DNA from 3 places in the Paenibacillus sp. FSL H8-0079 genome. Region 3 is predicted to be linked to each of the others. Evidence: predicted binding sites of a transcription regulator. Region 3 holds the regulator's gene; each other region holds the start of a gene.
The links. The regulator Rex, encoded in region 3, represses fermentation and respiration genes when NADH is low (regulators of the CRP and FNR family bind a similar motif). The targets are predictions, from matches to a motif close to TTGTGAAATATTTCACAA.

Region 1 (4,295 bases), 720 kb from region 3:
ATAACAGCAGAAGAGAGAGAGGTGCACCAATGAACGTTCGAAAAAAAGGATTGATGTTAGCTGTTGGACTCGGAATCATGTTGAATCCGTTAAATTCCTCCATGATTTCTGTGGCTATTTCAAGATTGCAACTCGTGTATCAACTTGATTTTACAGCCGTTTCGTGGATTATTTTATCATTTTACATTGCCAGTGCCGTTGCTCAACCGGTCATGGGCAAGTGTAGTGATTTGTTTGGTCGCAGGAAGATCTTCCTCATGGGTCTTGTTATTGTTTTCGTATCGTCCATGTTAGCTCCATGGTCTCCCAGCTTTTCGTGGCTCATCGTATTCCGGATCATTCAATCGATTGGCACAAGCATGATGGTGGCCGTCGGAATGGCGATTGTCAGAATAAACGTGACTGACAAGCAAGCCTCCGCCTTGTCCACTTTGGCAATATTCCTCTCCGGAGCAGCTGCGATCGGGCCCTTTATTGGTGGAGTATTGATTCATTGGTGGGACTGGCACAGCATATTCATCGTTAATATTCCGTTTGTCTTGGCAAGCTTTATGTTCGCTTGGAAAACAATTCCGAAGGACGAGCAATCTCCGTCTATCTCTGGTCATATGTCCATTCGGCAATGGCTCGCGTTAATTGATGCACCAGGTATTTTGTTGTTTACGGTAGCTTTGGTAGCTCTGCTTATCGGCTTACTCTCAGTCAACTCCACTGGAAATATTTCAACGTGGCATCTGCTGACAGGGGGGATGGGATTAATCGCACTCGCCATGTTCATCCGACATGAATTAAAAGCAGACACGCCTTTTATCCCTCTGCGAACGTTTGCTAGACATCCCGAAATGACGTGGGTCAATGTGCAATACATGCTGGTGAACATCCTGTTTTACGCTCTTTTTTTTGGAGTTCCTACGTACTTGAAGCAGGTACGTCATCTCAACGAAGTCTATACAGGAATTAGCATGCTAGCCTTGGGGTTATGTTCAGTCATCATTGCTCCAATCGCAGGACGCTGGATTGACAGATCGGGATCACGGCCAGCACTTATCGTATCCGCTTCTTTAATGACATTAGGCTCTATATTAATCGCCGTCATGAATGAAACTTCCCCAATCGTCATTGTCATTGTTGCTTTAGCTTTATTTGGGATAAGTAACGGCTTAAATGCGGTTGGCATGCAAGCAGCTCTGTTCAAAAGCACACCCAAAGAAATGATCGGTGTTGCATCGGGTATTTTTAATACGTCACGCTACCTGGGGACCATCTTATCGTCGTTATTAATTGGGATCGTCATGGGAGATACATTCAATGTGACAGGATTTCAGATGCTTGGAGTCATCCTTACGGTGCTTGCTGCATCACTGATCATCATGAGCGTACGTCGCGAGGCAGATGCGGTGAATCCGGAGCAAATAAGCAAGTAAATAGCGAATTTCCTGTGCAATAGCACGTGTACACCCAATGAATCAATAGCTCCATTGGGTGTTTTTTTTGTTTTTCACCAAGTTGTCAGAAAGAGTTGATCCTTTCTTGAACGTTTAGGGTAGAAGACGTGACTTTGATTGAATTAGGTAAAAATAAAGATATAATAATTTTGATTATTAGGTCTTGTAGAGCATTTTCTATGCATTTGATATCAGGAATCAACAGGAGTAAACGCAAAGAACATGTGGCAAGATATCGTTGTTGTTTACTTTGTGAAATTTTTCTCTTAATTCGTTCACATGAACGATTAGGAAAGTCCAAAGCTGATATTGAATGCAGCCAATGAGTAGCAGACCTAGTCCTTAGCAAGAATTGATCACAAAAATGAAACAGAGTTTGAAAGGAGGCAACACAAAGAATGGCTATTGATACGGTGTTATGGAGCAGACTGGTGACGGGTTTAACGCTCGGGTTCCACGTGATTTTTGCAACGCTTGGTGTCGGCGTACCATTGATGATCGCTATTGCAGAGTTCATCGGCATTCGGAAGAAGGATCACCATTACATACTTATGGCGAAGAGGTGGTCCAGAGGGTTTGTCATTTCTGTGGCGGTGGGTGTCGTGACAGGTACAGCGATCTCGCTGCAGTTGGCCCTGGTATGGCCGAATTTTATGAAACTGGCCGGGAATGTCATTGCATTGCCACTATTTATGGAAGTATTCGCATTCTTTTTTGAAGCAATATTCCTGGGCATTTATCTATACACGTGGGATCGGTTCAAAAATCCGTATATCCACTGGTTGCTAACCATTCCGATTGTCGCCGGGGCAGGCATGTCTGCTGTTTTTATCACAACAGTGAACGGATTCATGAACCAGCCTGAAGGTTTTGTCATGGAAGCAGGTCAATTCATGGCAGTGAACCCCGTGCAAGCGATGCTGAATACGGCGACGTTCTCCAAGGTGTTCCATGTATTAAGCTCAGCCTATCTGACAGGAGCTGCACTGTTAGCAGGAATTGCAGCCTTTGCGATGCTGAGAAAAGGGGTGTCGGCCTACCACAAGAAAGGCTTGAATCTCATGATGGCCGTAGTTTTGGTATTCAGTTTATTAAATTCTTTAGCTGGAGATGTATCTGCCAAGTTTTTGGCTGAGCATCAGCCGGAGAAACTCGCAGCTGCGGAGTGGCATTTCGAGACAGAAAGCGGCGCGGATTTGATTTTATTGGGATGGCTGAACGCTGAACATGAAATTATAGGTGCACTTCATTTGCCGAAAGTACTCAGCTTCCTAGCCTTTGGAGACTTTAATGCCGAAGTAACCGGGTTGAACGAATTTCCACCAGACGAGCATCCACCACTACTTGTGCATTACTTGTTCGACTTAATGGCTGGAATTGGTTTCGCTCTGCTTGCTATATCAAGTCTGTACTTCCTGTTGGTGTTCTGGAAGAAACGTAATCAGTTTAACAAGTGGATGCTTCGTATGGTTGCACTCAGTGCACCGCTTGCTTTTCTGGCCGTTGAGATGGGATGGTTCTATGCAGAAGTGGGGCGGCAGCCATGGATCATCCGAGGTTATATGCGAGTAGAAGAGGCCGCTACTTCTTCGCCGAGTGTGAGAATTTTATTTTTCGTCTTCTTGCTTCTGTACATCCTGCTAGGCGTTATGTGTGTCGTCGTACTGAGACGGTTGTTCAATAATAATCCTGCTGACCTTGAGATGGAGAAATGGTTGAAAGAGAAGCATGATCAATCAGCCAAGAAAGGGGGGCAGGCATAATGAGTTATGAATTGATTGGTATATCGGTACTTTGGCTGTTCTTGTACGGCTATCTTATTGTAGCTTCCATTGATTTTGGAGCAGGTTTCTTCGCCTTTTATGCACGCCTGACGAAGCAGGATCACCTGATTAATCGTCTGATCTCCCGTTATCTATCACCGGTCTGGGAGATCACCAATGTATTCTTTGTCTTTTTCTATATTGGTATCGTCGGGTTTTTCCCGGATACCGCTTACTATTATGGCTCCGCGCTGCTTGTTCCGGGAAGTATTGCCGTGATTCTACTTGCCATTCGTGGGTCGTTCTATGCTTTCGAAAATTATGGTTCCAAAAAAAGTATCGTATATCTGTTTTTATACGGAGCAACAGGTTTGCTTATTCCAGCGTCGTTGTCAGTGGCACTGACATTGTCTGAAGGTGGCTTTATTTTGAAGCAGGGGGATACGGTCTCCCTGGATTACTGGGCGCTGTTTACGAATCCGTTATCGTGGAGCATCGTTGGTCTAGCCATCGTGTCCGTATTGTTCATTAGCGGATCATTTCTCACATTTTACGCTTCTCGGGCAGAGGATCATTCGGCATTGAAGCTGATGCGGAACTATGCTTTGTTCTGGAGCACACCGACCATTATTCTCGCGCTGACTGCATTTATATATTTGGGTCAACACAATGAGCGTCATTTTCAAAATATGATGGATTTATGGTGGCTGCTGGCGCTTTCCGTTGCATTTTTCATGATCGCCATGTGGCTTTTATATAACGGACGCCGTTATGGTTTAGCTTTTATATGTATCATGCTGCAATTTTTCACAGCCTTTTTCGCTTACGGCATTGGGCAATATCCTTACATTCTTGATCCATACATCACCATTCAGAGCAGCGCCACATCGCCAGCGATGGGTTTCGCCCTAGTGGTCGTGTTTATCGGTGGTCTATGCCTGTTAATTCCTTCTCTGATTCTGGTCTTCAAACTGTTCCTGTTTGATGCGGATTATGTGAAAGGGAAAAAATAAAGGAGGAGCGTTCAATGAAGAGGAGAGCCAAATCCAATCTGATCTCGCAGCAAATGTCTTTACAACGAAAAAAC
Region 2 (4,295 bases), 220 kb from region 3:
CTTCCAACCGGACTGCATTATTGCACTCGGCGGTGGATCACCGATGGATGCTGCCAAAGCCATGTGGTTGTTCTATGAATACCCAGACACGGACTTCAACGACCTGAAACAAAAATTCATGGATATCCGCAAACGGATCTACAAATATCCACGTCTCGGCGTAAAAGCAAAATTTGTAGCGATCCCAACCACATCCGGTACAGGTTCTGAAGTGACATCGTTCGCGGTTATCACAGATAAAAATCAAGGTAACACCAAATATCCATTGGCCGACTATGAGCTGACACCAGACGTAGCGATTGTCGATCCAGAATTCGTATACTCCCTGCCTAAAACAGCGGTTGCGGATACAGGTATGGACGTACTGACTCACGCGATTGAAGCTTATGTGTCTGTTATGGCGAATGATTACACAGATGGACTTGCGATTAAAGCCATTCAACTAGTATTCCAATACCTGGAGCAATCTGCGCTGCAAGGCGACAAACTGGCACGTGAGAAAATGCATAATGCTTCCACGATTGCAGGTATGGCGTTTGCCAACGCATTCTTGGGCATTAACCACAGCTTGGCGCACAAATGGGGCGGTCAGTATCACACCGCACACGGACGCACCAATGCAATCCTGATGCCACACGTCATTCGTTACAACGCGAAAAAACCGACCAAATTCGCATCGTTCCCGAAATATTCGCACTTTGTAGCGGATGAGCGGTATGCCGAAATTGCCCGTATCTTGGGATTGCCTGCTCGCACGACAGAAGAAGGTGTGACCAGTCTCATCAATGCCATCCGTAACCTGAACAAAATCTTGGGCATTGAAGAATCGTTCCAGGAAATCGGATTTGATGCAAAAGACTTTGAAGCACATGTGGATTATCTGGCAGACCGTGCCTTCGAAGACCAATGTACAACCGCCAATCCGAAGTTGCCGCTGGTAACTGAACTGGCTGATGTATACCGCAACGCTTTCTACGGAAAGTTTGAATAATAAATTTAGAACGAAGCGTGCCTTACGGCAAGAAGATCAGGGTTCCCCGAAAGGGGAGCCCCGATTGCCGTCTTTCACACAATAACGAGAGGGCAGAAAAACAGAAGAGTGAAGCACCTGTTTTTCAGGAGTATTCTAAGATTTGGTTTGCTCCGAGTATAGAGGAGCAATGGTTCGGTTCCTATAGAGGTTACACGGAATCCGTGATGTGGCCGTTTGAACGAACCCTTTACACGACAACGGAGGGGCAGAAATAACCTGAAAAAGCGAAGCGGTCGCCTTTATCCCCGGATTTTCCCTTTTCAAAAGGGAATCAAAAAAATCTGGGGATAACAGCGATTGGAAGGTTGTTCTGCCACGCAGTGATCCTGTGTAAAGTTCCGGTTCAATGGGACACAGCGCAGGTGGAGTGAGTTACTTCACTGACTTTGTGATAAAAATCACAGATGATGAAAGCGCCAAGTCGTATACTGAAAATGTAAGAAAAACATTCATCCCGCGGTTCCGGTTCCCAAGTAGAGAGAACATGTTCCGGTTTATGTGAAACAATTCACATTAATCGCGGCTCTGGGCACACAATGATACGAATGAAGCAATATGTTATGTGTCCAGAAATCCAAATTAGTGGAGGGATTACGATGTCGGTGATTGAAAAAGATGTCAAACAACAAACAGGCTGGAGAAACTTTACCAAAGGAACATGGACCAAATCCGTAGATGTGAATGATTTTCTGGCACACAACTTGTCTCCGTATTACGGCGATGAAGCGTTCCTTGCAGGTGCAACTCAGAATACCAAAGAATTGTGGGAGATCGTATCTGATCTGACCAAAAAAGAACGTGATAACGGCGGTGTCCTTGACGTTGACGTGAACACACCAGGAACTATTGTTTCTCACCAACCAGGTTATCTGGACCAATCCAAAGAGCAGATTGTCGGCGTTCAGACCGATGCTCCGTTCAAACGCTCCATTCAACCAACAGGCGGAATTCGCATGATGATTGACGCATGTGAGGCATATGGCTTTGAGATGCCACAAGGCGTCATTGATATATTTACAAACATTCGCAAAACGCATAACCAAGGGGTTTTCGATGCTTATACTTCCGACATGCGTGCAGCGCGTAAAGCAGGAATCATCACAGGTCTGCCAGATGCTTACGGCCGTGGACGGATCATCGGTGACTATCGCCGTGTAGCTCTGTACGGGGTAGACTTCCTGATTCGTAACAAAAAAGGTGAATTGAATGCACTCGAAGTTGATGTCATTGATGAAGATGTCATTCGTCTACGGGAAGAATTGTCTGAGCAGATTCGTGCATTGCAAGAATTGAAGCAATTGGGCGATATGCACGGGTTCGATATTTCCTTACCAGCGACTACAGCAAAAGAAGCATTCCAATGGTTGTACTTCGGTTATCTCGCTGCGATCAAAGAACAGAATGGTGCTGCGATGTCCTTGGGACGTGTATCTTCTTTTCTGGACATCTACATTGAACGTGACCTGCAAGAAGGGATTTTGTCCGAAGAACAGGCTCAGGAATTGGTTGATCATTTCGTCATGAAACTGCGGATTGTTAAATTCCTGCGTACACCAGATTACAACGAACTGTTCAGTGGAGATCCAACATGGGTAACCGAGTCCATCGGTGGTATGTCTGTGAATGGTGAAACACGTGTAACCAAAAACAGCTTCCGTTTCCTGCATACGCTGCACAACCTGGGACCTGCACCAGAACCGAACTTGACTGTTCTATGGTCCACGAAACTTCCGGAAGCTTTCAAAGATTATTGCAGCAAAGTTTCCATCGAAACCAGTTCAATCCAGTATGAGAATGATGATCTGATGCGTCCGATCTACGGTGACGATTACGGTATTGCTTGCTGTGTATCAGCGATGAAGATCGGGAAACAAATGCAATTCTTCGGTGCTCGTGCCAACCTGGCGAAAGCTCTCTTGTATGCGATCAACGGTGGTCGTGACGAGAAATCCGGTGCACAGGTCGGACCTGAGTATCCTGCCATTACAAGCGACGTGCTGGATTACAATGAGGTTATGAAACGCTTCAAACCAATGATGGAGTGGCTCGCGAAGCTGTATATGAACACCCTCAACGTCATTCACTACATGCACGATAAATACAGTTATGAGCGTATCGAAATGGCATTGCATGACCGTGACATTGTACGTACGATGGCTTGCGGTATCGCTGGTCTGTCGGTTACAGCCGACTCACTGAGTGCGATCAAATATGCCAAAGTAAAACCAATTCGTAACGAACAAGGCATCGCTGTTGATTTCGAAATCGAAGGAGACTTCCCTTGTTACGGTAACAATGAAGACAGCGTAGACAGCATTGCTGTTGAACTGGTCGAGAACTTCATGGGCATGATTCGCAAGCACAAAGCTTACCGTAACGCAGTTCCAACACAATCCGTTCTGACGATCACTTCCAACGTGGTATATGGTAAGAAAACAGGGACTACACCGGATGGTCGTAAAGCAGGTGAACCATTTGCTCCAGGTGCGAACCCAATGCATGGTCGTGATAAAAAAGGTGCACTGGCATCCCTTGGCTCGGTAGCCAAATTGCCTTATGAACACAGCCTTGACGGTATTTCCAATACCTTCTCCATCGTGCCAAAAGCACTGGGTAAAGAGGAAACTACACGTAAATCCAATCTGACTGCGATGATGGATGGTTACTTTGGTCAAAACGCTCATCACCTGAACGTTAACGTATTTGATCGTCAACAACTGATTGATGCAATGGATCACCCGGAAAATTATCCGCAACTGACTGTACGGGTATCCGGATATGCGGTTAACTTCATTAAACTGACTCGTGAACAACAGTTGGATGTCATCAACCGTACGTTCCATGGCTCGATGTAAGTAATTTGCAAGTAGAAGACCGCTAGAACAAGGCATTCCAAATCATATTAAACGCACAGCGGATGCGGATACAGAAAGGAAGAGGCAGCATGGTTAAAGGACATATTCATTCACTCGAAACTTTCGGGACGGTTGACGGCCCAGGCATCCGCTTCGTGCTTTTTATGCAAGGATGTCTACTCAAGTGTCAATATTGCCACAATCCTGATACATGGGCACTAGATGGCGGAAAAGAAATGACGCTTGAGGAGGTACTGGCTGAAATTGAGCCTTACCTGTCTTACTACCGCAGCTCCGGAGGCGGACTCACGATATCTGGGGGAGAACCAACGTTACAGGCTCATTTTGTAGCCGAGATCTTCAAGGAAGTGAAGCGCCGCTGGGGCTTGCATACGACACTGGATAGC
Region 3 (4,295 bases):
AATTTTAACTATTTAAATCATTTTCATAACTCACTAAAAATAGATTTTTGTAACTAGATATAGACAAATTGAATCGTTTTGATCTATATCTACCCTTGATTGAAGCAGCTAAAGGTATTATGAAATTGATTTATTTAAATCAAATATGTTTACAGACAACACAAAGAACCGGTTCAGTCGGATATCCGTCTGCCGGTTCTTTCTAATTGTTTCTAGCTGTTCGGGAGAGTGTAGACCAGGTCCACCTGTTCTCCGTTGCTAAAACGATAAAAGCGATAGTGGTTATGCGTGCCGTCCTTATAATACACTTGCCACACATATATCCCATTCACAACTCCGGGCATGATTCGCTTAATCTCACCCGCAGGAACTTCAGAACTGAAACGATTGCGGATCTGCGCTTCGGTCATACCATTCTGCAGCAGTTCGCTGTGTATAGCATTTGCTCCTGTGGCAGGTTGATTGTTTTCATCGAATTTAACCCAGACCATGACATCCTGGTTATCCTTATTTTTACCGATCAGGGTCCAGTAGATGTTGTCAGAGCCTTCTTTATCTCCCCAGATATACTTTCGCAATTCATCATAGGATGTAATGCCCAGTTGCTCCTGTGCTGCCTGTATGGCGAGCGCTTCTTCCTTGCGCTGATCCTGCGTGACATAGACGTAATAACGCTGAAGTCCAAACAGAATCAGAACCAGTGCAAGCAGCGAAATCCATATCCACTTCTTTTTTTTCTTCAAAAGCCGAACTTCCTTTCCCTATGATGCGCTGTCCTGTAATTAACGAGCAAGCAGACCATCAAATGCCAATTGAGACTCACGCAAAATGCGCTCTTCATCCATAGTCAGACATTCGCCATGCTTCACCACTTGTTTTCCATCCACCCATACATGCTCCACATCTTTGGCAGAAGCCGAGTAGATCGTATGTGAGATCAGGTCTGTATGTGGATAGAAATGTGCCTGTTCAATGTCCAGGGCGATAAAGTCAGCCTTCATGCCAACCTGAAGCGCTCCCGTATTGTTCAAGAAGATGGATTTGGCGCCATATGACGTTCCAAGTAATAACGCTTCGCCTGCTGGTACTGCCGTCGGGTCACCAGACACGCCTTTGTGGATCAATGCAGCGAGTCTCATTTCCTCGAACATATCCAGATTGTTGTTGCTTGCCGGTCCGTCTGTTCCGAGTGACACGGTAACTCCTGCTTTCAGCAAAGCGGGTACACGAGCAACACCGGAAGCCAGTTTCAGGTTACTTCCCGGGTTATGGGACACAGCCACATCATGACGGGCCAGAATCTCGATCTCTTCGTCATTCAGATGCACCGCATGTGCAACCAGAGATGGACGGGAGAAAAAGCCCAGTTTCTCCAGATGTGCCACAGGACGCAGTCCATAATCAGCCACGTTCTGCTCGACTTCACGAAGCGTTTCCGACATATGAGTATGAAGGGGAAGGTTTAGGTCGTTCGCCACCTGTACAAGCTTCTCTATGTAGTCTGGAGGGCATGTATATGGTGCGTGTGGGGAGATTACGGTTGTAATGCGACCATCTGCCTGTCCATTCCACTCACGCGCAAACGCAGCCGACTCCTCCAGCTTCCGCAATTGTTCTTCTTCCGAGCACAGCCCGATTACACCACGTGCCAGTGCTGCTCTAACGCCGGATTGCTCCACCACTTTGGCAACCTGATCCATGTGATCATACATGTCCAGGAAAGCGGTAGTTCCGCCTTTCAACATTTCAAGCACCGATAGCGAAGTTCCCCAATATACATCTTGTGAAGTCATTTTCGCTTCCATCGGCCACATTTTTTCCTGCAACCATACTTGCAGCGCAAGATCGTCTCCATGACCTCTGAGCAGCGACATCGCTGCATGACCATGCGTATTGATCAGACCCGGCAGGAAGAACAGTCCTTTTCCATCCACTTTGGTACAATTTTCGTCTCCATCCGGCAATGTCTCACCAATATGCACAATCTTGTCATTCTCAACAACCATATAGCCTTGAACCACATTCCATGTTGCGCCTTCATTTACGGCAAATTTGCCGTTGTGAATTACCCATCTATTTGTTGTCATCTTCCTCGTCGTCCTTTCCAGTCTCCAAGTAATAGGCCAAACTAAGCAGATCCGTCGTAAAGTCAGCATGATGAATGCGGATATGCGGCGGTGTTTTTAGAATTGTTGGTGCAAAATTGAGGATCGCTTCAATTCCCGATTCAATAAGTTGATCGGCTACATTTTGGGCTTCCGTATCCGGAACCGTGATAATGCCGATGCGGATGTTATCCGTTTTCACTGCTTCCGTCAATTCATTCATTGGTTTTACCGTCAAACTGTTGATTTGACTACCAATCTTCGGTCCATATGCATCAAATACAGCAACAATCTTCATGTTGTCTTTCAGATACGCGTTGTAGTTGGACAAGGCCTGTCCGAGGTTACCCGCGCCCACCAGAGCTACATTAATTTGCTGATCAATTTTGAGAATGTGACGAATTTTCTCGATCAAATAGGATACATCATACCCGATCCCTTTACGACCAAAATCACCGAAGTAAGCCAGGTCTTTACGAATTTGGGCCGGATTCAGATCCAGCCTCTGTCCAAGCTCTTGAGAAGAAACAGTAGCCACCTCACGCTGATGCAACTCGCTCAAATAACGCAAGTAAACAGGCAGACGTCGTACCACCGCTTCCGAAATTTTATCCGATTTCATTCTTGCTCCCCCTTACCAAGGCCACGATAAAATAATAGATGAAAAGATGAGCATTCTGTATAAACTCAAAGATAGAAGTGACTTTTTATACAGAATGCTCCTTGTAATTTAGGTTATAAGTTCTTACGTGCAACTGCTTTATTCGCAAACGGAAAGATCTCATAAAGTTTAACGCCAAACTGTAGCGTCATGCAATGATATAACGAACAAAAAAACCATTATTCTTGTTCTTTATCAGGTTTTTCCAACCATTCGGTAATTCGTGGAACCATTTGCTCTGTGAGCATGTGCTCCATTTTGGGACCAGGTAATGAATATAAAAAGAATTTGCCATAGTACGCTTCAATTACGCGTGTATCATAGACAATCACAATTCCTCTGTCCTTCGCGGTACGCACCAATCGGCCAAATCCTTGCTTGAAACGGATGACCGCTTGCGGTACAGACAGCTTCAGGAATGGATTCTTCTTCTGCTCCTGGAGCAACTCACTCTTGGCTTCCACCAACGGATGATTCGGCGGCTGGAAAGGCAATCGCACAATAGCTAGACACGTCAGCGCATCACCAGGGATATCTACACCCTCCCAGAAGCTGCTTGTGCCCAAAAGTACCGTAGCTTTGGCGTCCTGGAACCTGCGAGTCAACTTCGAGCGGCTTCCACTGTCCACACCTTGCCCTAGCAACGAGATGTCGTTACCAGACAGAGCTTCTTTTAGCGGATCATAGACCTGTCGCAACATCTTGTATGAAGTAAACAGAACCATCATGCGCCCACGCGTGGCAATTGCGGTCTCTGCGAGTGATTGCACCAGCATATTGACAAAGTGCGCATCACCCACACTGCCCTTCACACTCGGGAAATCACGTGGAATCACCAGAAGTGCCTGATCGCGATAGTTGAAAGGTGATGGCAGCATCGACGTTAATAGCCGATTATTCTCGGCGGCTTCCTGCAAACCAAGCTGCTCGATCATGAACTGGAATGACTTATCCACAGAGAGCGTAGCCGATGTAAGCACAACACTTTTCTTTTTATCAAAAAACAAATCCTTAAGTTGTGCACTGACATCTACAGGTACAGCATACAGCTGGAGAGATTTGCTGCGGAACTGGCCGCTGGCTTCCATCCAGTACACCGTTTTGGCATCATCCATACGCATGAAGAAACGTAGATTCTCCTTCAACGTGGTCAGATCTTTCAGCAATCCTGTAATATCCGTGATCAGGCTATCCGATTGATAATCATCCTGATCTTCTTTTACCTCAAGCAGCAATTTGTCCCCTTTGCGAACCAAATCGCCCAATGTCACATGGATTTGGTTCTCCAAATCCTGCAACTCCTGCCATTTGGCCGGTTTTTGAGATGCCTTCAGACGCAGGGAAAATTGTCCTGTTTCTCCCGGTGAAGCATCACTTCGTTCAGGCAACAGACCGAACAAAGCTTCACTCATGCGATCCCATAGCTCCTTAACCTCAAGAGCGAGCGGGAACATCTGATCCACCATGGAGCCCCATTGCACCGAATTTTCATGTCCGGATAACTGCGAACGAAGCATAGGCAGCTGACC

Region 1: a site for Rex is predicted at 1,696-1,713, ahead of MHI06_RS15045 (cytochrome ubiquinol oxidase subunit I). Genes of this name have one in related genera too.
Region 2: a site for Rex is predicted at 1,530-1,547, ahead of pflB (formate C-acetyltransferase). Genes of this name have one in related genera too.

The regions. Positions count from the first base shown of each region.
Region 1 covers NZ_CP150300.1:3,369,723-3,374,017, forward strand. The annotation lists gene MHI06_RS15040 (MFS transporter) at 30-1,424, shown strand; gene MHI06_RS15045 (cytochrome ubiquinol oxidase subunit I) at 1,844-3,208, shown strand; gene MHI06_RS15050 (cytochrome d ubiquinol oxidase subunit II) at 3,208-4,221, shown strand; gene cydD (thiol reductant ABC exporter subunit CydD) at 4,236-4,295, shown strand, end outside.
Region 2 covers NZ_CP150300.1:4,306,419-4,310,713, reverse strand. The annotation lists gene adhE (bifunctional acetaldehyde-CoA/alcohol dehydrogenase) at 1-991, shown strand, start outside; gene pflB (formate C-acetyltransferase) at 1,630-3,888, shown strand; gene pflA (pyruvate formate-lyase-activating protein) at 3,978-4,295, shown strand, end outside.
Region 3 covers NZ_CP150300.1:4,088,535-4,092,829, forward strand. The annotation lists gene MHI06_RS18155 (DUF5590 domain-containing protein) at 213-743, opposite strand; gene MHI06_RS18160 (amidohydrolase) at 783-2,087, opposite strand; gene MHI06_RS18165 (redox-sensing transcriptional repressor Rex) at 2,074-2,727, opposite strand; gene dinG (ATP-dependent DNA helicase DinG) at 2,946-4,295, opposite strand, start outside.